DNA from 3 places in the Halochromatium sp. NSM3 genome. Region 2 is predicted to be linked to each of the others. Evidence: predicted binding sites of a transcription regulator. Region 2 holds the regulator's gene; each other region holds the start of a gene.
The links. Region 2 encodes FNR, which switches genes on or off when oxygen is low (the NO sensors DNR and NnrR bind a similar motif). Its sites were predicted from a motif close to TTGATNTANATCAA; they were not measured.

Region 1 (10,174 bases), on a different contig from region 2:
ATGTCGCCCCAGATGCCTTTCGGGAAGGGCGGAACCAGGCGATGCTGGCGGCGAATCAGGCGCGCTAGCCGCCCCAGATGCCAGGCATGCCGGACCAGCAGCAGGCATAGCATCAAGAGCACGGCCTCGGCCCAGCCAAGGCCGAGGGTGATCAACGCCACCGCAGCGAGCGCGGCCACGATGATCAATCCCAGCTCGTAAGCGGGTCCGCGTCGCATCATTTGTCCGAGAAGCGGTAGCCGACACCACGGACCGTTTGCAGCAGGTGCTCGTGCCCGGTCTTCTCGAGCGCCTTGCGCAGGCGACGGACATGCACGTCGACGGTGCGCTCCTCGACATAGACCTGGTCGCCCCAGACCTGATCGAGCAGTTGCGAGCGGTTGAAGGCGCGATCGGCATGGGTCATAAAGAAGTGCAGCAGGCGATATTCGGTCGGCGCGATGTCGATCGCGATGCCATTGGCGCTGACGCGGTGGCTGACATTGTCGATGGTGAGACCGCCGATCTCGGTCTGATCGCGGACCTCATCGGGCTTGCTGCGCCGCAACACGGCGTTGACCCGCGCCACCATCTCGCGCGGCGAGAAGGGCTTGGTGATGTAGTCATCGGCGCCCGTATCCAGCCCCTTGACGCGGTCTTCTTCCTCGCCGCGCGCACTGACCATGATGATCGGCATGTTGCGCGTCTTTGGACTGTGCTTGAGCTGGGCCGCGAGTTCGAGGCCGGAGCGGCCTGGCAGCATCCAGTCGAGCAGCACCAGCTCGGGTTGCTCGGCGAGTAGCTTGCGGGCCTCGTCGGCGTGACCCGCCTCAAGGACGCGAAAACCGCCTTCTTCGAGCGCGAAGCGTATGACCTCGCGAATATCGGGCTCATCATCGACGATCATGACGGTGGGCATGGGTGGATTCCAGCAGGATTGATGCTTAAGGATGCAACGCATTCTATGTCGATGCGATGACAGTCTCGTGACTGCGGCAGGCTGATTGGCGCCGTTTGGTCTTTACCTGGAGCCAACGGCTGGTAATATTCTGAATCCTTGGATGCTTTGCTTCTTTAGGATCAGATATTGAGCGCTGACGAACCGACCGATCACAGGGCTGACAAGAGCCGACGCCAGGTGTTTCAAGGCAAGATCATCAATGTCGGGGTGGAGCACGTTCGCCTCCCCAATGGGCGTCATGTCGATCTCGAGGTCGTGCGCCACCCGGGCGGGGCGGCGGCGGTGGCGATCGACGACCGCCGCCGCGTTTGCCTGCTCAGGCAGTTCCGTCATGTCGCCGGGGGCTGGCTGTGGGAGCTGCCGGCCGGCAAGCTCGATCCCGGTGAAGGACCGGCGACAACCGCCGAGCGGGAACTCGCCGAGGAAGCGGGGTTGATGGCGGCGACCTGGGACTCGCTCGGTCGCCTGCACAGCTCGCCGGGCGTCCTTGCCGAAGTGATCCATCTGTTCCTCGCGCGTGGGCTGAGCGAGGTCAATCTCGGGCACGATGTCGACGAGGTCATCGAGGTGCACTGGGTCGCGCTCGATCAGGTGCTCGATTGGTGTCTCAACGGCACCATCACCGATGCCAAAACCCTGGTCGGCCTCTATCGTGCGGCGGACTTCCTGCGCCATGGCAGCGATGCGCCCGTCGATGGTCCGGTGGCGGTTGTCGCCGAGTAAGCGCGTGGAGTTGGCGGCTCTCGGGACGGCTATCGGGGATTCTCGAGAGGCTCTCGGGGGGGGGCGCCTCGCAGGGGGCCGACTCAGTGGCGAGGCGGTACATGCTGGTTGTAGCGCTCCATCAGATAACAGAGACAATCTTGTCGGATCACCGTGGCGTCGGCGGTCAGCATTGAGGGCATCGCCGGCACCTGGAGTGTCAACTCGTCTTGCTCGATGCGGAAGAACTGATCGGTCACATTGCGGCCGTGCTCGTCGCGCACCTCGAGGCGCGCCCCTGGGCGCGCTTGCGCAAAGGCGGTGCCGGCGGGTAGCTCGCGAAAGTTGAAGCGCTCGAGTTCCGGTGACAGCACCAACTGCGCCTCGTGCGGTGGAAAGCCAAAGCTGACCTGTTCCGGGATCGTCACCCGCGCGACGGTGTGGAAGAGATCGAGATCCTGCGCCGGAAGGGCGTGGTCGGGCAGCTCGCACAGATGCAGGCAAGCATCGATGAATTCGCGCGCGTGCTCGACGCCGCGACGATCGCCCACCCGCCCGCATTCGAGCGTCACCGCCGGGCAGAGTCGCGCCATGGCCTGCGACTGAACGCCGGTGGGTCGCACGAAGTACACCACCGTGCGCGCGAACAGACGCGCCAAGTGCAGGTAGCGGTTGTCGAGGCGATTGACGCAGGCGTAATGCGGATTGCTGCCGGTGTTGTTGTGCAGGTCGATGCTGGCGAACAGTCCGCGCCGCTGCATGATCTCGACCACCTGCGACATCAACGCCTGCGCTGGTGAGGCGGGTTCCTCGGTGCCCGGCCAGACGCGGTTGAAATCGGGCTGATCCGGCAGGTGGCGTGCATTGGCTGCGGCGGCCTGGACGTTGCCGATGAACAGACTCAGCGAGCGCGGCAGGCGCAGGCGTCCGTGGCGCTCGAGACAGTGGCTGAGCAAGAGCCGCACCGCGTCCCAGCCGACCGGCTCGTTACCGTGCATCAACACCGACACGAACAGCGCCGGCTCGCGCTCGCCGGCGAGATGGATCAGCGTCGGGCCCGGCAGCCGCGTGCCGAGGTCGATGCTGTTGAGTTCAAGCAGCCCGTCGGGAAGCTGGTCGAGTTCATGCAGGGTGAGGGGCGTCTCGGTCATGCGTGGACAGATCCTGTCGGTTGCGCGGAATCGGTTGCGCGCGGGTGGCGGCGCAGTACCCGCCCTGGATACGTTACTCTAGCACCGAAGCGAGCCCGGTAAGGGGTTGCCAGCCTCAGTGTCTGGGCTTACCGGGTTGCACCGCAACGGCTCACCTCATCGATACGAGATCTCTTGTTATGCTCTGGCTGATTGTTGGATTGATCCTGTTCCTCGGCGTGCACTCGGTGGCGATCATCGATGCCCAGTGGCGCGATCGCATGGCGACACGGCTCGGACCGGTGGTGTGGAAAGCCGCCTACGGGCTGATCGCGCTGCTCGGCCTGGTGTTGATCGTCAACGGTTATGAGGCGGCGCGCAGCAGCGGCGCGATCCTGCTCTATCAGGCGCCGATCTGGATGCGCCACATCACGCTGCTGCTGATGTTGCCGGTGTTCGTTCTGCTCTTGGCGGCCTACCTGCCGGGCCGCATCCAGCGCGCGACCAAGCATCCGATGCTGTTGGCGGTCAAGCTCTGGGCGTTCGCCCATTTGCTAGCGAACGGCACCCTGGCCGATGTGCTGCTGTTCGGCGGCTTTCTGGCCTGGGCGGTGGCCGATCGCATCTCGCTGAAGCGGCGCACGCCGATTCCGGTGCCCGGCGCGCCCAGCAGCCGATTCAATGATGGGATCGCGCTCGGCGGTGGACTCGTGCTGTATCTGCTGTTCCTGTTCTGGCTGCATCAGGCGCTCTTCGGCGTCGCCCCGCTGGGAACGGTGGGCTGAGCGGCTTGGGCAAAACGCCTGGATAAGTCCGCCACGCGCGGGCCGGGGTCGACAAGGCGCGCCGCGCGTTTCAGCGGGCGCGCCACTCGTCGATCAGGAGCAAGAGGCTCAACAGCGGTTGGCGCCAGCGCAGACGCGGCTCGGCGTAGCGCATCACCGCGAGTAGACGCGGGCGCTGGGTCTTGCTGTAGCAGTCCGTCGCGCACTGATCGCAAGGCTGCTTCAGCTCACCGAACACGCATTGATCGAGCCGCTGATGGGCATAGCGCAGGAGGTCCTCGCACGCCCCGCAGAGCCGGCTTGCCTCGGCGCTGCGGGCATGATGCGCCTGGCAGTAGATGGCGCACATCGCGGCGATGGTGCGCTTCTCGCGCCGGATGCGGCGGCCCCTGTTCGCCGGGCGCATCGCTGCTTTTTTGCTTGACCGCGACGGGGAGCTAGGGCGTTGGACTGGCATCTGCATGGGGCTATTATCGAAAAACCGCACCAAAACGGTTTGATAAATGTCAACTCATCCTGAGTCCGAAGCCCGTCTATACTGAGGGCCGCGTTTCGGCGTGGCTCAGTCCTCCATTCGACACCGATCCTGAAGACAAGCACTATGTTTTGGACCAACGTTTTTCTCGCCGGCTCCTTCGTGGCGATGATCGCGCTCTTCGTCTGGCTGTTTCGCGACGGCGAGGGCCCTTCGCCCGGCCCGGCGATCATGCGCAAACGCGGCCACGACGACGCCGATGAGCCGGCCTCGGAAGACGAGGAGACGCGCTGATCGGAGGCGCTTGCCAGTGCCCTCGCTCGGGAGGCACTCGGCGCCCGAGTGGGCGATCAAGGCCGCGTCAGTCTGGGCCTGGGCCTGCTGAGCCTGAACCTGGACCCGACTCGGCACTCGGGAGAACGACCAGATGCTCGGCCTGCAGCCGGATACCGATGCGCTCGCCGACCTCATGGCGGTGATGGCTCGGCACCAGGCACAGCACCTCGGTGCCGCTATCGAGTTGCAGGGTGTAGAGGAATTCGGCGCCGCGAAATGCACGTTCGACGATCGTGGCCTCGCGCGGGCTGGATTCGTCGTAGAGGATATCGTGCGGACGGATCAACACCTCGACTTCACTACCGGCCTCGAGAAACGGCGACTGTGGCCCCTCGGCACGGCCGAGTTCGGTGCGCAACTGCCCGGAATTCGACACGCTTGCCGGCATCAGGACGCCATGCCCGATGAAATCGGCGATGAAGCGATCCGCCGGTTCGTGATACAGCTCAAAGCCGGTGCCCGATTGGTGCACTGCGCCTTGGTTGAGCACGGCGATCTGATCCGCCATCGCGAAGGCCTCGAACTGATCATGGGTCACCAGGATAGCGGTGATCGCCTCGTGCTTGAGCAGCGTGCGCACCTCGCGCGCGAGTTGCTCGCGCAACTCGGCGTCCATGCTCGAGAACGGCTCATCGAGCAAGAGGATATCCGGGCGCGGCGCCATGGCTCGCGCCAGCGCCACGCGCTGCTGCATCCCGCCCGAGAGTTCGTGCGGATAGAGCTGGGCCGCCTCGCTGAGTTCGACCAGTTCCAGCAGTTCGTCGATGCGGGTTTGGCGGCGCGGCGCGCTGAACGTGCGCAGGCCGAAGCCGATGTTGTCGGCCACCGAGAGATGCGGAAACAGGGCGAAGTCCTGAAACACCATGCCAATATGGCGATGCTCCGGCGCCAGCGTCCAGCCGGGCTCGGAGACGCAATGGCCGCGGATCAGGATGTTGCCCTTGCTCACCGGCTCGAAGCCGGCGATGGCGCGCAACAGCGTGGTCTTGCCGCAGCCGCTGGGGCCGAGCAGACAACCGAGGGTGCCACTCTCGAGCATGAAGTCGACATGGCGCACCACGGTGGTCTCGCCGTAGGCGACATCGACTCCGCGCAGCTCTAAACGCGCCGGCGGGTTGGGGTCTAAGTGATCGAAGCGCTCAGTCATGGGCGGGGCAGGGCATGCAGCGACGGCAGCCGGTTACAGGCTCGCGCGCGAGCGGGTGATGGAGCGGCTGAGGATGATCACCGGGATCAGGCCAGCGGCGACGATGGTCAAGGCCGCCGGAGCGGAATCGGCGAGGCGTTCATCGGAGGCCAACTCGTAGGCGCGCACGGCGAGGGTGTTGAAGTTGAACGGACGCAGGATCAGGGTGGCCGGCAGCTCCTTGAGCACATCGACGAACACCAGCAGCAGGGCCGTCAGCAGACTGCCTTTGAGCATCGGCATGTGGATCTCACGCAGCACCTCGCGCGGCTTGAGCCCGAGCGAGCGCCCGGCCTCGTCCATCGAGGGGCGGATCTTGCTCAAGCCGGACTCGACCGTTTGCAAGGAGATGGCGAGGAAGCGCACCAGATAGGCGAAGAGCAAGGCCGCGAGCGATCCGCTCAGCAGCAATCCGGTGGAGAGGCCGAAGTGCGCGCGCATCCAGCTATCGAGGCTGTTGTCGATCCAGGCGAAGGGAATCATCACCCCGACCGCGATTACCGTGCCGGGTATCGCGTAGCCCATGCCGGCGGTGCGCACCGCCATGCGCACCGGCTGCGTCGGCAGCAGCCGGCGGCCATAGCCGAGCATCAGCGCCAGCCCCAGCGCCAGCACCGCAGCGCCAGCGGCGAGCGCGAGGCTGTTCAGCGCCAGGCGCGCGAACTCGGCATCCAGGCGCTGATCGGCAACGGTGATGGACCAGACCATCAACTGCCCGGCCGGCAGCAGAAAACCGAGGGTGAGCGGAGCCAAGCAAAAGCCGACTGCCGCGACCGCCTGCCAGTCGCGCAGCGGCAAGCGCCGGATCGACTGCTGGCGCTGGCTGGTATCGTGATAGCGCGCCGCGCCGCGCGAGTGGCGCTCGAGCAGGATGAGCAAGAACACGAACCCGAGCAGCATGGCCGAGAGTTGCGCGGCGGCGGCGGGATTGCCGAGCCCGAACCAGGTGCGGAAGATGCCGGTGGTGAAGGTGGAGACGCCAAAGTACTCAACGGTGCCGTAGTCGGCGAGCGTCTCCATGAGCGCCAGCGAGAGACCGGCGACGATCGCCGGGCGCGCCAGCGGTAGCGCCACCGTAAAAAAGGTTCGCCAGGGGCCGTTGCCCAAGGTCCGGCTGACATCGAGCACGCACAGCGACTGACTCAGGAACGCCGCGCGCGAGAGCAGGTAGACATAGGGATAGAGCACCAGCGACAACATCACCGCAGCACCGGGCAGGGAGCGCACGCGCGGAAACCAATAATCGCCCCAGCCCCAACCGGTCAGCTCGCGCAGGCCGGTCTGCACCGGGCCGGCGAAGTCGAGCAGGCCGGTGTAGGTGTAGGCGATGATGTAGGCGGGCATCGCCATCGGCAGCAGCAGGGCCCATTCGAAAAAGCCGCGACCGGGAAACCGACACATGCTCGTCAGCCAGGCGGTCCCCACCCCGCCGATGAGGGTGCCGAGCGTGACCCCGAGCATCAGCAGCAGCGAATGGCCGACATAATCGGCTAGGACCGTCTCGACCAGGTGCGCCCAGACCTCGCCCGCCGGCACGAACAGGAAACCGACGATGACCAGGATCGGCAACGCCAGCAGGGTCGCGATCAGGATCAGCAGCAGAGGCCAGACGCGCAACCAGGCGCGAACGCCGAAGGCGTCGGACATGGCCAATGCTGGGGTGAATGCGCTCATCAAGGTTGCGATGGATCGAAGCGAGCATCGGGAAGGGGTGCCCCAGCGCGGGGCAAGCACCTAATCATAACCCCATTGACAAGCAGGGCACCTGCTTCGATCCATCCTCCTTTGGGCCGCCTTGCGTTTAACGCCAGCCGGCGCGATCCATCAGCATCAGCGCCGCGCCGTTCAGCTCGCCGAGTTCGATCAGATCGAGATCATCGGCCTCGAAACGGCCCCATTCGGCCAGCACCGAGCTGATCTCGACGCCCTCGCGCACCGGATACTCGCCGTTGACTTCGGCATACCAGGTCTGCGCCTCCGGGCTGACGAGGAACTCGATCAGTTTGACTGCGGCCTCGGTGTTTTCGGCGGCGGCGGTGACCGCAGCACCACTGACATTGACATGGGTGCCGCGACCGTCGCCGGCGCCGGGCTGATTCGGCCAGAACACGGCCATCTTCTCGGCCGGTTCTTTCTCGCCCGGGTCATCGGAGGTCAGCATCCCCGCGAGATAGTAGGTATTTGCGATTGCGATATCGCATTGACCAGCGGCGGCGGCCTTGATTTGGTCGCGATCTCCGCCCTTGGGTGGCCGCGCCATATTCGCGACAATGGCCTCGGCCCAGTCTTGCGCCGCTTCGGTGCCGTCGGCGGCGATGATCGAGGCGACCAGGGATTGGTTGTAGACATTGCTCGAGGAGCGGATGCAGATGCGTCCCTGCCACTGTTCGTCGGCGAGCGCCTCGTAGGTCGAGAGGTCGGAGGGATCGACCTCGCCCTTGACATACATGATCGGCCGCGCGCGCAGTGACAGACCGACCCAGTGACCGTTCGGGTCCCGATAGGTTTTGGGCACGGCCTCGTTCACGACCTTGGAGGTGAAAGCCTGGGTCAGGCCGGCGGCCTTGGCGCGGTGCAGATTGCCGGCGTCGACGGTCAGCAGCACATCGGCCGGGCTGTTGCGGCCTTCACTCTTGAGCCGTTGCAGCAAGGCATCGGCCTTGCCGGTGACCAGGTTGACCTCGATCCCGGTCTCTTCGCTGAAGCGATCGAGCAAGGGTTTGATCAAGGCCTCCTTGCGCGCCGAGTAGAGATTGACCTCCTCGGCGGCGGCAAGACTTGGGGCCGCCGCGAGCGCCACGCAGAGGGCGACGAGGGGCACGCGAGCGGAACACAGGAGGCGGCGAGCGCAGATCGGTATCATGGTAAGACTCCAGAAAGGGTGTGATGGGAATGACGAGGACCGCAACGCGGACACTCCGGTGCAGAGTGTGTCCGAACTGAGCGAAAACAACAAGACTGATGAGAATGGTTGCGATTAACCTGCTGAGCGACGGCGCCTTTCGGATCTCTGCTTGAAAGTGCCTGCGCGAGCAATGACCTTGACGCCAAGCATCTGGCCCGAGCGGCCGGATTTTCACGGAATCATGACCAAGGGTCTTGAAACCCGGCGTTGGCGTCGTACTATAACCTAGTAAACTACTCAGGTATCGGAGCGGACCCCTATGAACGCGATCCCAGCAGAGGCCACCACGGCCGAGAGCAAGGTCGACACAGCCGGCCAGTATGATGCGTTGGTCAATGCCGGCTACGAGCACGGCTTTATCACCGACATCGAATCCGACACCTTGCCACCGGGCCTTAACGAAGGCGTGATTCGAGCCATCTCGTTGCGCAAGGGCGAGCCCGAGTGGATGACCGACTGGCGCCTTGCGGCCTACCACAAGTGGCTCGAGATGCCGACCCCGACCTGGGCCTCGGTCCACTATGCGCCGATCGACTACCAGGCCATCTCCTACTTCTCGGCGCCGAAGAAGAAGGACGGCCCCAAGAGCCTCGACGAGGTCGACCCGATCCTGCTCGAGACCTACGAGAAGCTCGGCATCCCGATCGAGGAGCAGAAGGCGCTCGCCGGTGTCGCTGTCGACGCGGTGTTCGACAGCGTCTCGGTCGCGACCACCTTCCGCAAGAAATTGCACGAAGCGGGCGTGATCTTCTGCTCGATCTCGGAGGCGGTGCGGGATTATCCCGAACTGGTGCGCCAACACCTCGGCAGCGTGGTGCCGCCGACCGACAACTTCTACACCGGCCTCAACTCGGCGGTGTTCACCGATGGCACCTTCGTCTATGTACCGAAGAACACCCGCTGCCCGATGGAGCTGAGCACCTATTTCCGCATCAACACCGCCAATACCGGGCAGTTCGAGCGCACCCTGATCGTCGCCGATGAGGGCAGCTATGTCAGTTATCTGGAAGGCTGCACCGCGCCGCAGCGCGACGAGAACCAGCTGCATGCCGCCGTGGTCGAGCTGATCGCGCTCGACGATGCTGAGATCAAGTACTCGACGGTGCAGAACTGGTATCCAGGCGACGAGAACGGCAAGGGCGGCATCTTCAACTTCGTCACCAAGCGCGGTGACTGCCGCGGCCATCGCTCCAAGATCAGCTGGACCCAGGTCGAGACCGGCTCGGCCATCACCTGGAAGTACCCGAGCTGCATCCTGCGTGGCGATGAGTCGGTCGGCGAGTTCTACTCAGTGGCGGTGACCAAGGGGCGCCAGCAGGCCGATACCGGCACCAAGATGATCCATCTCGGCAAGAACACCCGCTCGACCATCGTCAGCAAGGGCATCAGCGCCCAGCACGGCCAGCAGGCCTACCGCGGGTTGGTGCGCATCGCGGGGCGTGCCGAGGGCGCGCGTAACCATACCCAGTGTGACTCACTGCTGATCGGCGACAAGTGCAGCGCTCACACCTTCCCGTACATCGAGGTCAAGAACCCGAGCGCGAAGATGGAGCACGAGGCCACTACCTCGAAGATCAGCGAGGATCAGCTCTTCTATTGCCGCTCGCGCGGGCTCTCCGAGGAGGATGCGGTGTCGATGATCGTCAACGGCTTCTGCAAGGAGGTCTTCAACGAGCTACCGATGGAGTTCGCGGTCGAGGCACAGAAATTGCTGA
Region 2 (10,174 bases):
TGGCTCGTCCTCGCTGGTCTGCTGATCACTGAGCGGGCAGGCCAGCAGCAGTTGGGTCAGATAGCCGCGCACGCGGATCACCAGCGTGATCTGCTGGCCCTGACCAAAATCGACCTTGCCCTCGGCCAAGGCACGGTCCAGATCGAAGTTCGCCGCAGCGCGGGCGGGGATCTGCGGCTCGGGCTCGGCACGAATGAAGCGATGCAGCGCATAGAAGCGCAGGTGGTCCTCGTCGTTCTTGAGGGCGAACAGGTAAGGAATCGGCCCCCGCTGCACCAGGGCTTGCGGATGCAGGATCGGCGTGCTGCGCTCACCGGCCGCGTTTTCGTAGATCACCTTCAAGCCGCAGTGCTGGGCGAGCGCGGTGATCACCGCGTGCAGCACATGCGGGTAGAGTTCGACCGGGCGCAGGCGCAGACTGTCGGGGACCACGCGCAGTTGCTGATCGGTCAGCAGGGGGCGGTCGCGATCATAGAGCAGGCGTTCCCAGAGCCGGTCGAGCTGGCGTTTGGGCACCGCTTCGGCGATCAGGTCATGCACTTGGCAAAGCGTGAATGCCCAAACCCCTGCGTCATCGTCGAGGGTGTCGTCAAGGCGCCGATAGCGCAGCGGCTTACCGCCGGGATTGACCGCCTCGATGCGCCCGTCCTTGACCAGGGCGTCGAGATCGCGCTGCAGCGCCCGACGCCGGGACGCGGGACTGGCGGTTCCATAGGCCTGATCGAGGATCGCGAGCAGGCGGGCGCCGTCGAGGCAGTCGGCGGGTTTGGTGCCCGGCTTCGGCAACAGGTCCTCGAGCCGGCGCAGGCGTTGGATGCGGTCGTGGTGGGTCGCGCTCATGGGTGGAGTATAGGCGCTCATGGGGGTCATATAGGCGATGGTGAGACAAGGACTGTCGTATCGATGCGGTCTAATGCCCCTGAAATCCTGGAGAGCCAACCACACCGAGGTATTGCTCATGTCCCGTCAAGACCGCTCCCTCTCCTCGCGCGAACTGCTCAATCGCATCGGCCTCAATGAGGCGGCCCCGAACAGCCTGCTGCAGGATCAGCCGCTGGATGATCTGCTAGGTGACCTGGAGGGCGATCTCGGCTCGGTGCTTTTAGAGCGCTATGCGCAGCTGAACCAACAGCAGCCGTTCAAGCCCGGTGATCTGGTGTGCTGGAAGCCGGGGCTGAGGAACCGCCGGGTGCCGGCCTATGGCACGCCGGCGGTGGTGTTGGAGGTCCTCGATCCACCGATCGCGGACAGCGAGCGCGAGAGCGGCAGCACCTATTTCCGCGAGCCGCTGAGTCTGGTGTTAGGGTTATTCTGGGATCAAGATCCGGGACGGGGGGATTTTGTCATCTTTCACTTCGATGGACGGCGGTTCGAGCGCTGGACCTCGACAACGGCCTGAGGGGGTCACCAGAGAAGCATGAAGCGCCACGGAACAGGGTGCCGGGAGCGGTGTGCGTCCAGCATCCATTTTGACATCAAGGCTACCGCCCTTCTTCGCGTTCAGCTTGGGACGACAGGCCACGATCAGTCTAGGAGCCGAATGTATTACTCCCGCGGCAACGGCGTTTCAACCACCTGCAAAAAAACCTCGCCATTCTGGATCATGCCCAGTTCGCTGCGCGCGCGTTCCTCGATGGCATCGAGGCCGGTCTTCAGATCCTCGACCTCGGCCGCGAGCGCGCTGTTGCGCGCCTGCATCCGCGCCAACTCGGCTTCGGTCTCGGCGATCAGCCCGCGCAGCGCGTGCAGCTCGGCCAGGCTGCCGTCACCGACCCAGAGCCGGAGCTGCAGCACGCCGAGCAGCACAGCCAAAGTTAGAACAAGCCAACGCATCGTATCAGCGCCTCTTGGCTAGTCAGTGGCGAGCCAGCATCAATCCAGCATCAATCGACGAGCGACGATCTAGAGCGACTGCTTGAAGGCGTCGCGACCGGCATAGATGGCCGCGCCGGCGAGCTGATCCTCGATGCGCATCAGTTGGTTGTACTTGGCCACCCGGTCGGTGCGCGAGAGCGAGCCGGTCTTGATCTGACCGGTGGCGGCGGCGACGACCAGATCGGCAATGGTCGTATCCTCGGTCTCGCCGGAGCGATGCGAGACCACAGCCGTATAGCCCGCCTGCCGCGCCATCTGGATCGCCTCCAGGGTCTCGGTCAGCGAGCCGATTTGGTTAACCTTGATCAGGATCGAGTTGGCGATGCCCTTGTCGATGCCCTCCTGCAGGATCTTGGTGTTGGTGACGAAGAGGTCATCACCGACCAGTTGCACCTTGCCGCCGAGGCGCTCGGTGTGGTCCTTCCAGCCGTCCCAATCGCCCTCGGCCAGGCCATCCTCGATGCTGATGATCGGATACTGACCGACCCACTCGAGCAGCAGATCGGTCATGCCGGCGGCGTCGAGCGTGCGGCCCTCGCCCTTCAGATCGTACTGCCCATCTTGGTAGAACTCGGAGGCGGCGACATCCATGCCGAGATAGATGTCCTGACCGGCCTTGTAGCCGGCCTTCTCGATCGCCTCCAGGATGACCTCGATCGCCGCCTCGTTCGAGGGCAGATCCGGCGCGAAGCCGCCCTCGTCACCGACGGCGGTCGCCAGCCCGCGCCCGTTGAGCACGGCCTTGAGTGCATGGAACACCTCGGCACCCCAGCGCACCGCCTCGCGCAGGTTCGGCGCGCCGACTGGCAGGATCATGAATTCCTGGAAATCGACGCTATTATCAGCATGCTCGCCGCCATTGATGATGTTCATCATCGGTACCGGCAGGCGATAGTCCCCCGTGCCCAGCGATTGATAGAGCGGAACCGCCTTTTCCTGCGCGGCGGCATGGGCCGCAGCCATGGACACGCCGAGGATGGCATTGGCGCCAAGCCGTGCCTTGTTCTCGGTACCATCGAGTTCGATCATGTGGCGATCGAGCGTCTCCTGCTCGGTCACTTCCAGGCCCGCGACCGCGTCCCGCAGCTCGCCGTTGACATGGGCGCAGGCGTTCAGTACGCCTTTGCCGCCATAGCGGGATTTGTCGCCATCGCGCAGCTCCAGCGCCTCGCGCGAGCCGGTCGAAGCGCCGGATGGCACTGCGGCGCGCCCGAGCGCGCCCTCGGCGGTGATGACATCGACTTCGACGGTGGGATTGCCGCGCGAGTCCAGGATCTCGCGGGCACGGACATCAACGATCTCGGACATGATTCAATCCTCTTTCCAAGCACAAAATGGTCGGTCTTTTCGGTAATTTTTGCCAATGGTGACGTCAGCGGTGACTCAAGCGCTGCCGATACGCTAGAGCCGCTGCTCCGCCAACCCTTGGGCCTTGACCAAGCGGTCCAGCCCCATCAAGGTCTCTAGCAGCTCAGCCATCAGAGGCAAGGGCCAGGCATTGGGTCCATCGCTCTTCGCCTGAGCCGGATTGGGATGCGTCTCCATAAAGACGCCGGCCACGCCAGCGGCGACCGCCGCGCGAGCGAGCACCGGCACAAACTCGCGCTGGCCGCCGGAACTGTGGCCCTGACCGCCTGGCAGCTGTACCGAGTGAGTCGCATCGAAGACCACCGGGCAGCCGGTCTCACGCAGCACGGCGAGTGCGCGCATGTCCGAGACCAGGTTGTTATACCCGAAGCTAGCTCCGCGCTCACACACCATCAACTGCTGATTGCCACTCGAGCGCGCCTTCTCGACCACTCGCAGCATGTCCCAAGGTGCCAGGAACTGGCCCTTCTTGAGGTTGACCGGTAGCCCTTGCGCAGCCACCGCAAGGATGAAGTTGGTCTGCCGACAGAGGAACGCAGGCGTTTGCAGCACATCGACCACCGCCGCGACCTCGGCCAGCGGCGTGTCTTCGTGCACATCGGTCAGCACCCGGACGCCGATGCGCTCGCGCACCCCCTCCAGAATCCTGAGGCCGGCCTCGACGCCGAGGCCGCGAAAGCCATCGATCGAGGAGCGATTGGCCTTGTCGAAGGACGATTTATAGATAAAGGGGATGCCCAACCGAGCGGTCAGCTCCTTGAGCTGCCCCGCCGTGTCCTGCGCCAGTGTCTCGCTCTCGATCACGCACGGCCCGGCGATCAAGAACAGCGGATGCTCGAGGCCGACCTCGGTGCCACAGAGCTGCATCAGACCAGCTCCTGCGACCCTTCGGCGCGCAGCAGTTCTGACTGCGCGGCGGGGTTCTCCCCTACGTTCGCATCCGGGTCCGCCTCCTCTGGGCGCTCGTCCAGCTTGGCCGACGGGCGCCCCTGCCGCTGTTGATAGGCCAGGGCCGCCTCGAGGAAACCGCGAAACAGCGGGTGGCCGTCGCGTGGCGTCGAGGTGAACTCGGGGTGGAACTGGCAGCCGACGAACCAAGGATGGTCCGGGATCTCGATGATCTCGACCAGGCGCGAGTCCAGCGACCAGCCCGAGAAGCGCATGCCGGCATCCTTCATCGCATCACAGTAGCGATTATTGAACTCGTAACGATGGCGATGGCGCTCACGCACCTGTGGCGTGCCATAGGTCGCGCGCGCCAGACTGCCCGGCTCCAGGCGGCAGTGTTGTCCGCCGAGACGCATGGTGCCGCCCTTGTCGGAGTCCGCGCTGCGCGTCTCGCGTCGGCCCTGCTCGGTCTGCCATTCGGTGATCAAGGCAATCACCGGATGCGGTGTGTCGGCGAGGAACTCGGTGCTGTGCGCGCCTTCGAGCCGGGCGACATTGCGCGCGTACTCGATCACGGCAACCTGCATGCCGAGACAGATGCCGAGGTAGGGGATGCGTTGCTTGCGCGCATAGCCGACCGCAGCGATCTTGCCCTCGATCCCGCGCTCGCCGAAACCGCCGGGCACCAGCACCGCATCCAGTCCATCGAGGCAACCGGGGCCTTGGGTCTCGATCTCCTCGGCGTCGAGGTAGCGAATCTTGACCCGGGTTCGGGTGTGCACGCCGGCGTGGATCAACGCCTCGGAGAGCGATTTGTAGGCCTCGGTCAGCCCCATGTACTTACCGACCATGCCGATAGTCACCGCCTCGCGCGGATGCTCGAGCCCTTCCAGTACACGCTGCCATTCGGAGAGATCGGCCTCGGGCACCTCGAGTCGAAACTGGTGCACTACCAACGCATCCAGCTCTTGGGCGTGCAGCAGCATCGGGATGCGGTAGATGTGATCGGCGTCGATGGCCGAGATCACCGCGCGCTCGGGGACATTGGTGAAGAGCGCGATCTTACGCCGCTCCTCGTCGGGCAGATCGCGTTCGGCCCGACAGAGCAGGATGTCGGGCTGGATACCGATCGAGCGCAGCTCCTTGACCGAGTGCTGGGTCGGCTTGGTCTTGATCTCGCCGGCGGCTGGGATAAAGGGCACCAGCGTCAGATGCATGAACAGCGCGTTGTCGACCCCGAGTTCGACGCGCATCTGGCGGATCGCCTCGAGGAACGGCAGCGACTCGATGTCGCCGACGGTGCCACCGATCTCGACGATGGCGATGTCGGCATCACAGGCGCCGAGCCGGATCGCATCCTTGATCTCATCGGTGATGTGCGGGATCACCTGCACGGTGCGACCGAGGTAGTCACCGCGGCGCTCCTTGCGGATCACGCTCTCGTAGATCTGACCGGTGGTGAAGTTGTTGTTGCGCCCCATGCGGGTGCGCAGGAAGCGTTCGTAGTGACCGAGATCGAGATCGGTCTCGGCGCCATCATCGGTGACATAGACCTCCCCATGCTGAAACGGGCTCATGGTGCCCGGATCGACATTGATGTAGGGGTCGAGTTTGATCATGGTCACCTTGAGACCGCGTGCTTCGAGCAGCGCGGCCAGGGACGCGGACGCAATACCTTTGCCGAGCGACGAGACGACGCCGCCGGTAACGAAAATATACTTGGGCATGACCTGAACAGGCAGACGACTTGGGTCCAGATAGGATACCCCTCTCAAGGTAGCAAAATGGCCCCAACCTCACAATTCGCACCGTGATCAAGCGCGCACTTCACAAGTCCCCGGTCGGTACGTATACTCGGTGATGTTCGTTACTCTACGGACCTCCACTCGGTTCGATGCGGGGCCAAACTCGAATACCGTGCGAGCCGGGATGGATCGATTCACCACCCTTCGGAGCATCACCAAATGAATAAGTTTGCAAAGGTTATGGGTATCGCCGCCATCGCCACGAGCGCGGCCTTCTCGATGAACGCTGCTCAGGCTTGGTGGGGGGGTCCTGGCTACGGTGGCCCTGGCTACGGCAACGGCTGGGGTGACGGTATGGGCGACATGTTCAGCGACATGGTCGGCGACGGCTACGGCGACTTCAACATGAGCATGAGCGGTGGCGGTCGTGGCTACGGTCGCGGACGTGGAAATGGCTATGGTCGTGGTTACGGCAACGGCTATGGCTATGGCCATCCGTATGGCTATGGTGGCGGCTACCCGGGCTACGGCTACGGCGCCCCCTACGGCTATGGCGCGCCTTACGGCATGCCCTATGGTGCTCCGATGGCTCCCGCCGCACCGGCCGCTCAAGAAGCCAAGTAAGGCACGGTCCACGACTGCTGCCTAAAGCCGCGCCTCGGCGCGGCTTTTTTGTATCAGGGCGAGCACCACTCCAAGGTCCCCAAGCCGGGTCGACCTTCCCTTTCCGAGGTTGTCTGAACCCCCTCCAAACTCCATCGAGCCAGACGCGACGGTTGGCCGCCACCGGCGCGCGCGATCGAAAAGCACGCTCGGGACAACCCGATCCATCGCCTCTCGGCCTCACGGGCGGGCCCTTCGGGCTGACGGACCTCGGAGCACGTATTTCATCGCGCAGTACGCGTGTATGTAAATCATATTGACGCTTGATGCATGTCAACTTGAGTTGCAGAATACAACCAAACCACACACTGGAACCTTGCCTTGACTCAGCGAAAAGTAATCTCGTTCGACACGATCCGAGTCGCCTGCAAGAACTGCTCTCTGTCGCAGCTCTGTCTACCGATGGGCTTGGCGCCGGAAGATGTCGAGCGACTCGACTCGATCATCAAGCGCTCCCGGCCCCTTCATCGCGGTGATCATCTGTTTCGTGGCGGCGAGCGCTTCCGCTCGCTCTACGTGGTCAAGACCGGCTCCGTCAAGACCTACGCGCCGAGCGAGGAAGGCGGCGAGCAGGTGCTCGGCTTCCATCTCCCTGGCGAGATCATCGGCCTTGATGCGATCGACAAGTCCTGCCATGCCTGCTCGGCCAAGGTGCTTGAGACCTCGGCCATCTGCGAGGTGCCCTTCCAGCGCTTCGAGGAGCTAGCGACCTCGATCCCCTCGCTGCAACACCAGATGTATCGGTTGCTGAGTAAGGAGATCGGACAGGATGCCGACATGCTGCTGCTGCTCGGCAAGAAGAACGCCGAGGAACGGCTCGCGGCCTTCCTCACCAGCATGTCCAGCCGCTTGAGCAAGCGCGGCCTCTCGCCGACCGACTTCTACCTGAGCATGTCGCGCCATGAGATCGGCAGCTATCTCGGCTTGGCGGTCGAGACCGTGAGCCGCCTTTTCACCCGTTTCCAGGAAGATGGACTGCTGCGCGTCGACCGCAAACATGTCGAGCTGCTGAATCTCCCAGCGCTGGAGATGATGGCGGGCTCCGCGCCCTCCAGCACGCATAAGCAACGCTCGAATTGAGCCCCCGAGGCTCGGGGCACAAGACCTAGCCTGATCGTCACACACCAGGGGCCGAGCGCCCACCAATGCCAGCGTTCAGGCCGTGCGTGACACCGTCCGCGCGTTCTCGTCGGTCAGCGACAGCCAGACACAGCCACTGGCGCTCGCGGTGCCAATCGCCTGCAGACGATCGCGATGCGCCTCGAGTTCCGAGTCGCTCGCGCGCACCACGCGCAGCGCGGGCCTATCCGCTCGTAGGCGCCTTGGGCGAGCCTCCGCTTCGGCGCGCGCGCCCTGTTGACCTCCACTCGCGTCACTCCCGAGCGCCAGTGCCACCTGCCCACCGGTCATCGCCAAGTAGACATCGGCGAGGATCTCGGCATCGAGCAATGCCCCATGCAGATCCCGGCGCGCGTTGTCGATCTCGTAGCGCCGACAAAGGGCGTCGAGGCTATTGCGCTGCCCTGGATGGCGTTGGCGCGCCAAGCCCAGGGTGTCGACGACCGTGCAGAGATCCTCGATGCGCGGCGCATCAGCGCGCCACTGCCTCAACTCGTGATTGAGGAAGCCGATATCAAAGGCCGCGTTATGGATCACCAGCTCGGCGCCACGAAGATACGCGATGAGTTCCTCGGCGATGTCGGCAAAGCGCGGCTTATCCGCGAGGAAGGCATTCGAGATCCCATGCACCGCGACCGCGCCGGCATCGATCTCGCGATCCGGTTGCAGATAATGGTGGAAATTGGCCTTGGTGAGCCGCCGCTCGATCACCTCAACGCAGCCGATCTCGATGATCCGATGTCCCTCGCTCGGCTCGAGCCCGGTGGTTTCTGTATCCAGTACCAGTTGTCGCATCCGGTTTGCTCCCACGTCAACGAGGCTCAGCCTCGCTTTGAAAGGCCCTTGGGAATGCCCTTGTTGGCAAGCTGATCGGCACGCTCGTTCTCGGCATGCCCGCTATGCCCGCGCACCCAGTGCCAACGCACCCGATGGCCGGCGAGCGCCTGATCCAAGCGTTGCCAGAGATCTTGGTTCTTGACCGGGGTGCGCTGTTTGGTCATCCAGCCGTTGCGCTTCCAGCCTTTCATCCAGCGCTCGACGCCATCGCGCACATAGCGTGAGTCGACGGTCAGGATGACCTCACTCTGGCGCTTGAGCGCCTCTAGGGCCTGGATCACGGCCATCAGCTCCATGCGATTGTTCGTCGTCTGCGCTTCACCGCCAAACAGCTCCTTCTCGTGTGCGCCATAGCGCAGCAAGGCTCCCCAGCCGCCCGGCCCCGGATTGCCCTTGCAGGCCCCGTCGGTGAACACCTCGACCGCTGGTGTTGGTGTTGGCGCCTGTGTTGGTTCCGGTGTTGGCGCGGGCGCTTGATGCTGGCCCGCAACCTCTGCTGAACGGCTATCGAGCATGGTTCGTCTCACGAGCGGTGGGTTTCATGGCTCCTCCAGGTAAAAAGGCCGGACGAGGCTTCCAGCGTTGGCGAACGGGGGTCGACAGACTCACCCGCTTCACGGCCCGAATCACATACACACCGCCAAACACCGGCCACCAGCGCGCGCCCGCTTGCTCCAGCCCCTCGAGACGGCTGTGATAGGCTGAGCGCAGCGGTGGCCGAAACAGTAGCCATTCGCGCACCTCGAGCTGAAAACCAAGCAGATCGAGCCAGTCGCCGAGCCTGGAGGCCGTCAACTGATGACCGCACCAGGGAACGCGCGGCTTGCGGAAGACCCCGCGCATCAGCCCCCAGGCGCTCAACGGATTGAAGCCGATGATCAAGATGCGCCCTTCCGGGATCAAGACGCGCTCAGCCTCGCGCAGCACGGGTTGCGGGTGCTCCACGAAATCGAGAGTGTGCGGCAGAAGCACTGCATCGACACTGGCCGCCGCAAGCGGCAATTCACTCGGGCGCGCGCGCAGTGGCGAACCGCCCCCCTGTGCGTAAGGCTGCTCGCCGAGGACCACCCGGGTCCGGATCCGGCTGCGCTCGAGCACATCGCCGAACTGCCCGCCACAGCCGATCTGCACCAAGAAGTGGCCGAATGAGTTCTCGATCATGCGTTCGACGCAAGCGCTCTCGGCGCATGCCACCCGACGGCCGATCGGCGTCTTGTACCACTTAGCGAGCACCTCAAGCGGCTCGCCATCCTGCTGTGAGCAGGATCTCATCGGACGCTCGCCCCTAGGTGAAGGTGCGAACGACTGGCACACCTCCGGGGTTTCCCGTATATTTTGGCCGCTAAGCGCATCAAAATAAGAACAAAGCGCATCATCTTCACATTCCAGCTGCTGCGTCATCTCTTATGCCAAGTGCTCTCCGCACCCCTCTGCTCGCCTATTCCGCCTCCAGCCTAATCCTTTTACTGAGCGGCTGCGCGACTCAGCCCACCGGTGAAGACAGCACCCTCCCGCAAAGCTTTTCCGTCTCGGCCCGTGAATATGGCTATGTGAGACCCGCCGTCGATGTCAGGGTCATCGGCCGGGCGCAGGGTACAAGCAGCAGCCAGCGGCATCGCTTCGCGCGTTCGGGCGACGACCTCTGGGATCGGGTTCGGTATGGAGACAGCCTGGGCGTG
Region 3 (10,174 bases), on a different contig from region 2:
TGCGCTGCGCCCGGATGAGCCTAAGGGCTCTTGCTCCGGGCGCTGAGGGAGACGCTGAAACAACTCAGGACGGACTCGTTAATGTCGGGCAACCCATCGGTTGAACAGATCCGCATTCGCGGCGCGCGCACCCATAATCTCAAGAACATCAATGTCGACCTGCCGCGCAATCGGCTGGTGGTGATCACCGGCCTGTCCGGCTCGGGCAAATCCTCGCTCGCGTTCGATACCCTCTACGCCGAAGGCCAGCGCCGCTATGTCGAGTCGCTATCGGTCTATGCGCGGCAGTTCCTGTCGATGATGGACAAGCCCGATGTCGACCACATCGAGGGCCTGTCGCCGGCGATCTCAATCGAACAGAAGACCACCTCGCACAACCCGCGCTCGACGGTCGGCACCATTACCGAGATCCACGACTATCTGCGCCTGCTCTTCGCACGGGTCGGAATCCCGCACTGCCCGACCCATGGCGAGCCGCTCGCGGCGCAGACGGTGAGCCAGATGGTCGATCAGATCCTGATGCTGCCTGAGGGCGAGCGGCTGATGCTGTTGGCCCCGGTGGTCGCCGAGCGCAAGGGCGATCATCAGTCCTTGTTCGCCGAACTGAACGCCCAGGGCTTCGTGCGCGCTCGGGTCGACGGCCAGCTGTGCGAACTCGATAGCCCACCGCCGCTGGATGCGAAGCGTAAGCACAGTATCGAGGTGGTCGTGGATCGCTTCCGGGTGCGCGCGGATCTGCAGCTGCGCCTGGCCGAGTCGATCGAGACTGCCCTCGCCCTCTCCAAGGGCCTGCTGCGGGTGGCCTGGATGGACGCAGACGACGACGGCCAGGAGCGCGCGCCGCTGACCTTCTCCGCCAACTATGCCTGCCCGCGCTGTGGCTGGAGTCTGGCCGAGCTTGAGCCACGGTTGTTCTCGTTCAACAACCCGGCCGGCGCCTGCCCGACCTGTGACGGGCTCGGCGTCGAGCAGTTCTTCGACCCGGCCAAGGTGATCCTGCACCCGGAGCTGAGCCTGGCCGCTGGCGTCATCCGCGGCTGGGACCGGCGCAATGGCTATAATTTCCAGATGCTCACCCGTGTCGCCGAGCATCTTGGCTTCGATATTGAAGCGGCCTGGTGTGATCTGAGCGAACAGGCACAGCAATACACCCTGTTCGGCAGCGGCAAGGAGAAGCTCAAGTTCAAACTGCCGCACGAGCGCGGCAGCGGCAAGCTACGCAGCTTCGAGGGGATCATCCCGAACATGGAGCGCCGCTACCGCGAGACCGACTCGGCAACGGTGCGCGAGGAGCTAGCCAAGGTCATCTCGGCGCGTCCCTGCCCGAGCTGCGCCGGCCGACGGCTCAATGAGGCCGCGCGGCAGGTGCTGATCGCCGAGCGCACTCTACCCGCCCTGTCCGCGCTGCCGGTCGGCGACTCGCTGCGTTGGTTCGAGACGCTCGAACTGCCCGGTACGCGCGGCGAGATCGCCACCAAGATCGTCCAGGAGATCAGCCAGCGGCTGCGGTTCCTAGTCGATGTCGGGCTCGATTATCTGACCCTCGCGCGCAGCGCCGAGACCCTCTCCGGCGGCGAGGCGCAGCGCATCCGACTGGCGAGCCAAATCGGCGCCGGGCTGGTCGGCGTCATGTACATCCTCGACGAGCCCTCGATCGGCCTGCATCAGCGCGACAACGCCCGCCTGCTCGGCACCCTGACCCGGCTGCGCGATCTCGGCAACACCGTCATCGTCGTCGAGCACGATGAGGACGCCATCCGCAGCGCCGATCATGTGCTCGACTTAGGTCCCGGCGCGGGCGCCCATGGCGGCGAGGTGGTGGCCCAGGGATCGGCGGAGGCGATCGCCGCCGAGCCGACCTCGCTGACCGGTCAGTATCTCAGCGGCGCCCGACGCATCGAGATCCCCAGCGAACGCCGTCCGGGGCGCGGCGATCAGCCACTGATCATCCGCAGCGCCAGTGGCAATAACCTGCGCGGTATCGATGCCGAGATCCCGATCGGCACCTTCTGCGTGGTCACTGGCGTGTCCGGCTCGGGCAAGTCGACCCTGATCAACGACACCCTCTATCCGCTCGCCGCGCGCTTGCTCAACAACGCCTCAGTGCGACCCGCACCGCATGCCGGCGTCGAGGGCCTGGAGCAGTTCGACAAGGTGGTCGATATCGATCAGTCCGCGATCGGCCGCACCCCGCGCTCGAATCCGGCCACCTACACCGGGCTGTTCAACCTGATCCGCGACCTCTTCGCCAATGTGCCCGAGGCGCGCTCACGCGGCTATGGCCCGGGCCGGTTCAGCTTCAACGTCAAGGGCGGGCGCTGCGAGGCCTGCAAGGGCGATGGGCTGATACGGGTCGAGATGCACTTCCTGCCCGATGTCTATGTGCAATGCGATGTCTGTCAGGGCCGGCGCTACAACCGCGAGACGCTCGAGGTTCGCTACAAGGGCAAGACCATCGACGAGGTGCTCAACCTCACTGTCGAGGACGCGCTGGCCTTCTTCGGCCCGGTGCAGGTGATCCGCCGCAAGCTCAAGACGCTGGAAGACGTCGGCCTCGGCTACCTGCGCCTGGGGCAGGCCGCGACCACCCTCTCCGGCGGCGAGGCGCAGCGCGTCAAACTCAGCCGCGAACTGTCCAAACGCGGCACCGGCCGCACCCTGTATATCCTCGACGAGCCCACCACCGGGCTGCACTTCGAGGACGTCAAGCATCTGCTCCAGGTGCTGCACTGGCTGCGCGATGCCGGCAACACCGTCGTGGTGATCGAGCACAACCTGGATGTGATCAAGACCGCCGACTGGATCATCGACCTCGGCCCCGAGGGCGGCGACAAGGGCGGACAGGTCATCGCCAGCGGCACCCCGGAGCAGATCGCCGCTTGTGAGGCCTCGTATACCGGACAGTTTCTGAAGCCGCTGCTGGCACGGGGTTGGTAGCGCAGGGCTTGTCACTGAAACAGGTTCACTGAGCCGGTTGCTTGAGCGGCTGGATCGAGCGGCCCGGCCCGCTTGATGAAGGTCAAGGCCATCCGGCACGCCTAACCCCAGTCTGTTCCTGCGTTCGCCCAACCGATCGGATGGGGTTCGTTTTGATCGATCTCATTCATCCATTTCATCGCTCCTGGAGTGTCTCCGATGTTCTGCAACCAATGCGAACAAACCTTTCGTAACAGCGCCTGCGTCAACAGCCCCGGCGTCTGCGGTAAGAGCGAGGATGTCCAGTCCTTGCAGGAGCTGCTGATCTTTGGCCTCAAGGGCATGGCCGCCTATGCCCATCATGCCCGGCGGCTGGGCAAATCGGATGAAACCGTCTCGGCCTTCATCGAAGAGGCCCTGTTCGCCACCATGACCAATGTGAATTTCGACGAGGACACCCTGCTCAAGTATTGCCTGGAATGCGGCGAGAAGAATCTGCGCGTCATGCAGATGCTCGATGAGGGTCATATCGCCACCTTCGGCGCGCCGCGCCCGACACCGCTGCGCGAAGGCACCCAGGCCGGCCCCGGCATTCTGGTCACTGGCCATGATCTGCTCGATCTCTGGCACCTGCTCGAACAGGTCAAGGGCACGGACATCCAGGTCTACACCCATGGCGAGATGATGCCGGCGCACATGTACACCAAGTTTCAGGAGCATCCGAATCTCGCCGGCCACTATGGTGGTGCCTGGCAGGATCAGAAAAAGGAATTCGCCGCCTTCCCCGGCCCCATTGTCGGCACCACCAACTGCGTGCTGATTCCGCCCGAGAGTTATCGCGACCGCCTGTTCACCACCAACGCGGTGGCGGTGCCAGCCGGGCAGCACGTTAAAGACGGGGATTTCAGCCAGGTGATTGCCGCCGCGCGCGCCTGCCCGCCCTGTGAGGAACGCCTGGGTACCGAGCAACCGGTGGGCTTCCATCGCCAGGTGATTCTCGATCAGGCCGGTGCCATTCTGGAGGCGATCAAGGCCGGGAAGATCAGCCATTTCTTTGTGATTGGCGGCTGCGATGGCGCCGAAAAGGGGCGCAATTATTTCACCGACTATGCCGCCGCCACGCCGGATGATTCCTTTATCCTCACCCTCGGCTGCGGCAAATATCGCATTCGTGATCATGTCTATGGCGAACATCTCGGCCTGCCGCGCCTGCTCGACATGGGGCAGTGCAATGATGCTTACGGCGCCATCATGGTCGCGGTGGCGTTGGCCGAAGCGCTCGAGTGCACGGTGAACGATCTGCCGCTGACCCTGGTCATCAGTTGGTTCGAGCAGAAAGCCGTGGCGGTGCTGCTGACGCTGCTGCATCTGGGGGTGAAGGGCATCAACCTCGGGCCGCAGCCGCCGGCCTTCATCACGCCCGGCATTTTCGCGCGCCTGCAAGCGGCCTATGATCTGCGCCTGACCAATGGCGATCCGCTCGAGGATCTGAAACTCGCCCTGGCGGCCTGAGCGCTGGATCAGCCCGCTGTCACTTTCGGCGGGGCCGCTGGCGCATTCTGGCCACGGCACAGCGCCTTTTGAGGCTCAGTACCAACGCACACGGGGAGTTCCATGCCATCCAATGAGGCCCTGCGCCAGGCACCGCTACTCGCGCAACTGAGCGATGCGGAGATCGACCGACTACGCGCGCGCCCAAACCCGGCACCTGGCGGCCGGCCAATGGCTGTTCGCTCAGGATGACCCGGCCGAGCGGTTCTTCTTCGTCCACGCCGGGCAACTCCGCCTGTTCCGCCTCTCAGCCGAGGGCGAAGAGAAAATCATCGAGCTGATCGGCCCCGGCCAGACCTTTGCCGAGGCACTGCTGTTCATGGGCACTGGCCGCTATCCGGTGTGCGCCGCCGCCCTGATGCCGAGCGAACTGCTCGCTATCGACGCGAACGATTTCGCCGCCATGCTGCGCGGCTCCCCCGACACCTGCTTTGCCCTGCTCGGCAGTCTGAGCCAGCGCCTGCAAGCACTCATAGCCGAGATCGACAATCTGGCCCTGCACTCGGCCAGCGTGCGCCTCGCCCGCTGGCTGCTGGCCGAACTGCCCGACGATGCCGATGAACTGACACTGGCCTGGCCAAAAGCGACGCTGGCCTCGCGCCTGACCATCAAGCCCGAGACCTGGTCGCGCATCACCCGGCGCTTAAGCGATCAGGGGGTGATGACAGTCAGCGGACAACAGATTCAGATCCATGACCGCCACGCCCTGCGGCGGCTTGGTGAGCTGGACGACCTCTGAGTCAGCCGGCTCTAACGAACGATCAAGCTCGTGCGCTCAACCTGGACCTTGTGACTCCTGCTCGAGCTGATAGCGCTCTAGCTTGTTATTGAGCCCGACCCGCGAGAGGCCGAGCGCCTGTGCGGCACGCGTCTTGTTCCAACCGCAGCGCTCGAGGGTCTCGCTTAAGATCTGCCGCTCTAGCTGCTCGACGCGGTCCTTGAGGCTGAGTGCTGCTGAGGCTGAGGCAGATGCCGCTGTTGGCGCGAGTGAGTATGCGGTGGCAAACTCGGCCGAGGCACGTTCGCCCGATACACGCTCGGCTAATCCGCGCTCCGCAGGTGAAGGCTCACTGGCCGGCATAGCGCCCAAGGGTGCCGTCATGGCGTCTGGTGCTACGATCGCGGACCTGACCGTTGTCGCAGCCCTGATCCGTGAGTTCAGATCCTCAACGCCCAGGGCCTTGCGACCGCTGCCCAGCACCAACAGCCGCTGGATCTCGTTGGTCAGCTCGCGCACGTTGCCGGGCCAGTGATAACGCTCGAGCTGCGCCAGCGCCGCCTCACTCAACTCGGGCCGCGCGACGCCGAACGCGGTGGCGGCGTTGTCGAGCAGCCGCTCACAGAGCGGCGCGATATCCTCTGGCCGCTCGCGCAGCGGTGGCAGGCGCAGGGTCACGCCGGCGAGGCGATAGTAGAGATCGGCGCGAAAGCTGCCTTCGGCCATCGCCTGGTCTAGATCGCGGTTGGTGGCGGCAACCACGCGCACATCGATACGGCGGCGCTGATTGCTGCCCAGGGGCCGAATCTCGCCCTCTTGTAGCACGCGCAGCAACTTGACCTGGAACGCCGGCGACACATCGCCGATCTCGTCGAGGAAGATGGTGCCGCCATCGGCCTGCTCGAACAGCCCAACCCGGTCCGCCACCGCGCCGGTGAAGGCGCCGCGGCGATGGCCGAATAGCTCGCTCTCGAGTAGCTGATCCGGCAGCGCGCCGCAGTTCTCGGCGACGAAAGGCTGCTCGGCGCGCAGGCTGTTGTAATGCAGCGCGCGCGCGAACAGCTCCTTGCCGGTGCCGGATTCGCCAGTCAGCAGCACCGGGATGTCGTAGGGCGCGAGCCGGGCCAGTTGCTCGCAGATCGCGTGCAGCGGACTGTTCGGCCCGCGCACCACCGCATCGAGCCGAAAGTTACGCCGAACCCGCGTGCGCTGCTCGCTAAGACGGCGCTCCAGGCTCGCCGCTGACATCCGATTCTCGAGCGCTAGGCGCTCGTTCTCGCGCTGCAGCTGATAGAGCCAACAGGCGTTGTCGACGGTCAGTAGTAGATAGTCTGGATGCCAGGGCTTGGTGATGTACTGATAGATGCCGGCGCGGTTGATGCCATCGATGATGTCCTCGGCATCGGTGTAGCCGGAGATGATGATGCGCACCACATCCGGCCAACGCTCACGCACCAGTGCCAGCAATTCGACGCCGGTGGTGCCAGGCATGCGCTGGTCTGAGACCACCACCTGCACCCAATCCTCGGCCAGGATGCGCTCGGCCTGCTCGGCATCGAGTGCGCTGCGCACCTCGAAGCGCTCGTCGAGGATGCGCGCCATGGTCTCAAGTGAGAGCGGCTCATCATCGACGATGAGGACGGTCGGGCGCGGATCGGACATTGGCGGTCGCACTCGGGCGGGTGTGGACGGCCACCCATTTTAGACGAGCCAGCTGCGGGGTGGGATCGATGCCTGGACTCGGGGCCTGGGATCAACACCAGATTCATGCACCAAGGGGTCAGCAGCACGCCGATCCAATCGCCTTGCCAGCGGCGGCCGGCAACCACCGCGACCCGTAGCCCCGGATGCAGGATCGGTAAGCCGAGCATGCGCTGTTGATGGATCTGCTCGAAGGCGTTGGCGAGGCTTCGCTCAAGATCACCCATCAAGGTGGATTGTTTGCCCGTCACGGCCGGTTCGCTCTCAACATCATGCGAGCATCGGCGATCGCGTCCTCGCATGCAAGCCAGGTATCGGACACACGCTCCGACGCCAGCATCCATGCAGGCAGGGGTGATCGATCAGCCGCATATTAGGTAGGCCTCCTTGGCCGCATCGCACTGTGGGCAGCGCCAGTCTGATGGCAGAGCCTCAAATGGGGTCCCGGGCGCGATCTGCCCCAGCTCATCCCCCAGCGCCGGGTCATAGACCTGCCAACAGATGCGGCATTCCATGCGCTGGTGCATCAAAGCTTGGGCTTGGGGCAAGCTCATTGCAGCGCCTCTAGAATCTCCGCCAGCCGCTCGGCACTATCGTCGATATCCTCCTGCGCGGCGAGCGCTGCGGCTGGCACATCGGTGGCTTCGAGCGTATTCAGGATGAGCCGGTCATCGCTGTTGAAGTACTGCACCCACCAGAGATCTCGGGTTCGGGTCGCGGTGATGCGGCAGTTGCCATAGCCGCGCGAGAGGATCTGCGTCGAGCCGATACCCAGCTGTTCCTCAAGGTAAGCAAGGTCGGCCTCGGTCTGCGGCAGCAGGCTGAGATTGATCACCCTGACCCGCTCGGTGTGGTTTGTGATCGCCCGCGCCTCCAGTGCCGCAGCGAGTTCGGCAAGCACACCTGGGGCATTCATCAGCCCGCTCATCGCGCGGTCTTCGAGATCGATGTCGGCCTTGGCATCCGCGAAGGTACCGAAGCGCACGAAACCAGGTACCGCGCAGACCTCGAGGACGTCTCGACGCAGTGTCCCGTCCGGGTGATGCTCACGCACGTGCCAGATACCGGCGAGCCGAGTTTCCTGTGCCGTCCGCTCGAGCGCGGGCGGGAGCGACATCGCCAGGGGCATCGAACCGGCCGCCGACGAGGCTGATGCGCCTGGCAAGTCGAAGTCATTCGAGACGGCGCTCGGGCCGGCCGAACGGATGCTCACCTCGCCCTCCCCGAGCGTCTCCAGAACGAGCTGTCGATCGCGCGGCGCCAGATGCACCAGGTCCATTACCTGCGGCAGAGCACCGACCCGGTAGCCCGAGAGCAGCCGATGCAATGCGCCGAGGAACGCGAGTCCACGGTTGCACTCGGCGACCTCCTCTGGTTCCGGCAGCACCGGCGGCCGGTAGGTCTGCATGGCGCTCGGCATCGCCAAGTATTCCAACGCGACCTCATCATCTCCAACCGGCTGGGTTCCAGGACCGACGGCACCGATCGGGAGTGGCCGGGGCTCGTGGTTGGGCAGATTGTTCATGACTGGCTCCTAGATCAGATGGCCCAAAAGAAACGCCGGGCATACTTGCTGTTGATCGATGTACCCGCGCTAACCCGGCGCCTGCTCGAACTGAATCGCTATCCCAATCCCCGGCGGGCGCGTCGGCCCGGCCTCCAGTAGCCGCAAGAACTCGGCCAGGTATTCAGCCCAGTCGCGCACCCGGCTAATAGCGCCAAGATAGGCATCGCCGCGCAGTAGGATCAGGGCCGGGACGCGACTGACGCCATAGCGGTCCAACAAGACCTTCTCGGCATCGGGCCCGATGAGGGCCGCGTCGAAGCACCCGGAGAAGGCAGCGATCAGCTCCGGCAGGATCACCGCGACATCCAACGCCTCTGGATACTTGGCCGGATCGCCGGCGATGAACAGCAGATGATGGCCATCGCGTGCAATGAAGGCCTCGACATCATCGCCCCCGAGTTGCGGCAGGCCATGACGTTCGGTCAAGGCATCGATCAGAGGTGCGAGCATTAGTTCATCCTTTCCGTTGTGATCGGTTCAGTCGTCCAGCCTGCGCTCGGCCCGACGCACGGATCAGGGCTCAGGCACCCTGTTTGGCTCTCGCTCGGATGGGCCAAGTCCGCTGTGCTCGGCGTGATCCTCCTTGCCAGCAACCGTTCATCACCGGTGCGACAGGCCAGCTCCGGCGGCGGCCGTCCGAACTCATAGGCGGCGAGATCCAGCGCTGGATGTGGTAGATCTGGTCGCACATCTTGACCCATAGCAGACCAGGCCTCAGCTTTCGCCGAATGGGCACCGGTCCCCATGCGCCTTGAGGCAATCGGACCAGCGCTAGCGCCCGCAGCTGCGCCAACAACCGCATCGGCAGCCGCAGCCGATGCAGTATCTCCGAGCGGCCTGATCCCAAGCTCGGCCAGATAATCCAGGGCCATCTCGATAGCCGGGTCAAGCGCCGCCTTGATCTCGGGCCGCAGGCTACCGCCAAAGTCCTCTAGCTCGACCGGTTGGACACCGATCAGAAGCAGACGGTCAGGCGCGTCGCCGAGCAGATCGGCCAGCGCCAGGACCTCCTGGAAGCCGGTCTGATGCAGGCTCATCTTCTTGGCGCCGAGGAACTGCGGCACCGCATTGCCCTCGACCCGCTTCAGCGCCCCCGGCGGCAAGCCATAGTCGACCGCATCGAAGACCACCAGTACATCGGCCGCGCGCACCTGATCGACCAGGTAGAGACCCTGGGTGCCACCGTCGAGTAAGGTGACATTCGGCCCGAAGCGATACCTTGAGGCCATCGCCTCGATACAGCGCACGCCAAAGCCCTCATCGGCCCAAAGCAGATTGCCGATCCCAAGCAGCAGCACACGCGGCTCCTGAGCCAGCGCTCCACCGGAATCACTCCCCACTCCCCACTCAGCACTCACCACTTTCTTCATGGCCGGTCATCCTTAAACATCCGCCAGCCGCTGATCATGGTGCTGATCAGGCTCTGACGCGACATCACGTCCTCGCGGATGGCGGTATAGACGTGCAACATCACGAAGACGACGATCACCCACATGCCCCAATGGTGCCAGATGCGCACGTCCTGACTCTGACCGACCAGCGGGATCACCCAGCCGAACAGCTCGTCCTGCCAGCTACCGAGCCCGGCCTGCTCCGAATAGAGCGCGAAGCCGGTAACGATCATCACCAGGCCGCCGACGGTGATGATGACGACCATGAACAGATGCGCGAGCGGATTGTGCCCATAGTACTTGTGCGGCTCGGGCTCTTTGAATGCATAC

Region 1: a site for FNR is predicted at 4,054-4,067, ahead of AC54T3_RS10125 (nitrous oxide-stimulated promoter family protein). Genes of this name have one in related genera too.
Region 3: a site for FNR is predicted at 3,010-3,023, ahead of hcp (hydroxylamine reductase). Genes of this name have one in related genera too.

The regions. Positions count from the first base shown of each region.
Region 1 is NZ_JCAQIA010000020.1:29,353-39,526, forward strand. Features, by position in the region: gene phoR (phosphate regulon sensor histidine kinase PhoR) at 1-179, opposite strand, end outside; gene phoB (phosphate regulon transcriptional regulator PhoB) at 218-898, opposite strand; gene AC54T3_RS10110 (NUDIX hydrolase) at 1,064-1,663, shown strand; gene AC54T3_RS10115 (M14 family metallopeptidase) at 1,747-2,793, opposite strand; gene AC54T3_RS10120 (NnrU family protein) at 2,973-3,557, shown strand; gene AC54T3_RS10125 (nitrous oxide-stimulated promoter family protein) at 3,628-3,963, opposite strand; gene AC54T3_RS10130 (hypothetical protein) at 4,159-4,326, shown strand; gene AC54T3_RS10135 (ABC transporter ATP-binding protein) at 4,394-5,515, opposite strand; gene AC54T3_RS10140 (ABC transporter permease) at 5,549-7,228, opposite strand; gene AC54T3_RS10145 (Fe(3+) ABC transporter substrate-binding protein) at 7,356-8,417, opposite strand; gene sufB (Fe-S cluster assembly protein SufB) at 8,719-10,174, shown strand, end outside.
Region 2 is NZ_JCAQIA010000031.1:23,138-33,311, reverse strand. Features, by position in the region: gene AC54T3_RS12990 (helix-turn-helix transcriptional regulator) at 1-861, opposite strand, end outside; gene AC54T3_RS12985 (hypothetical protein) at 959-1,399, shown strand; gene ftsB (cell division protein FtsB) at 1,546-1,833, opposite strand; gene eno (phosphopyruvate hydratase) at 1,903-3,183, opposite strand; gene kdsA (3-deoxy-8-phosphooctulonate synthase) at 3,277-4,110, opposite strand; partial or broken gene pyrG (CTP synthase) at 4,233-5,858, opposite strand; gene AC54T3_RS12960 (sulfur globule family protein) at 6,096-6,500, shown strand; gene fnr (fumarate/nitrate reduction transcriptional regulator Fnr) at 6,861-7,619, shown strand; gene dnaQ (DNA polymerase III subunit epsilon) at 7,695-8,453, opposite strand; gene rnhA (ribonuclease HI) at 8,480-9,010, opposite strand; gene AC54T3_RS12940 (methyltransferase domain-containing protein) at 9,000-9,767, opposite strand; gene AC54T3_RS12935 (transglycosylase SLT domain-containing protein) at 9,902-10,174, shown strand, end outside.
Region 3 is NZ_JCAQIA010000011.1:56,444-66,617, reverse strand. Features, by position in the region: gene uvrA (excinuclease ABC subunit UvrA) at 82-2,937, shown strand; gene hcp (hydroxylamine reductase) at 3,136-4,428, shown strand; gene AC54T3_RS06720 (Crp/Fnr family transcriptional regulator) at 4,583-5,206, shown strand; gene AC54T3_RS06715 (sigma-54-dependent transcriptional regulator) at 5,243-6,847, opposite strand; partial or broken gene hybE ([NiFe]-hydrogenase assembly chaperone HybE) at 6,913-7,113, opposite strand; gene AC54T3_RS06705 (rubredoxin) at 7,249-7,401, opposite strand; gene AC54T3_RS06700 (hydrogenase expression/formation protein) at 7,437-8,411, opposite strand; gene AC54T3_RS06695 (hypothetical protein) at 8,481-8,903, opposite strand; gene AC54T3_RS06690 (HyaD/HybD family hydrogenase maturation endopeptidase) at 8,903-9,823, opposite strand; gene cybH (Ni/Fe-hydrogenase, b-type cytochrome subunit) at 9,820-10,174, opposite strand, start outside.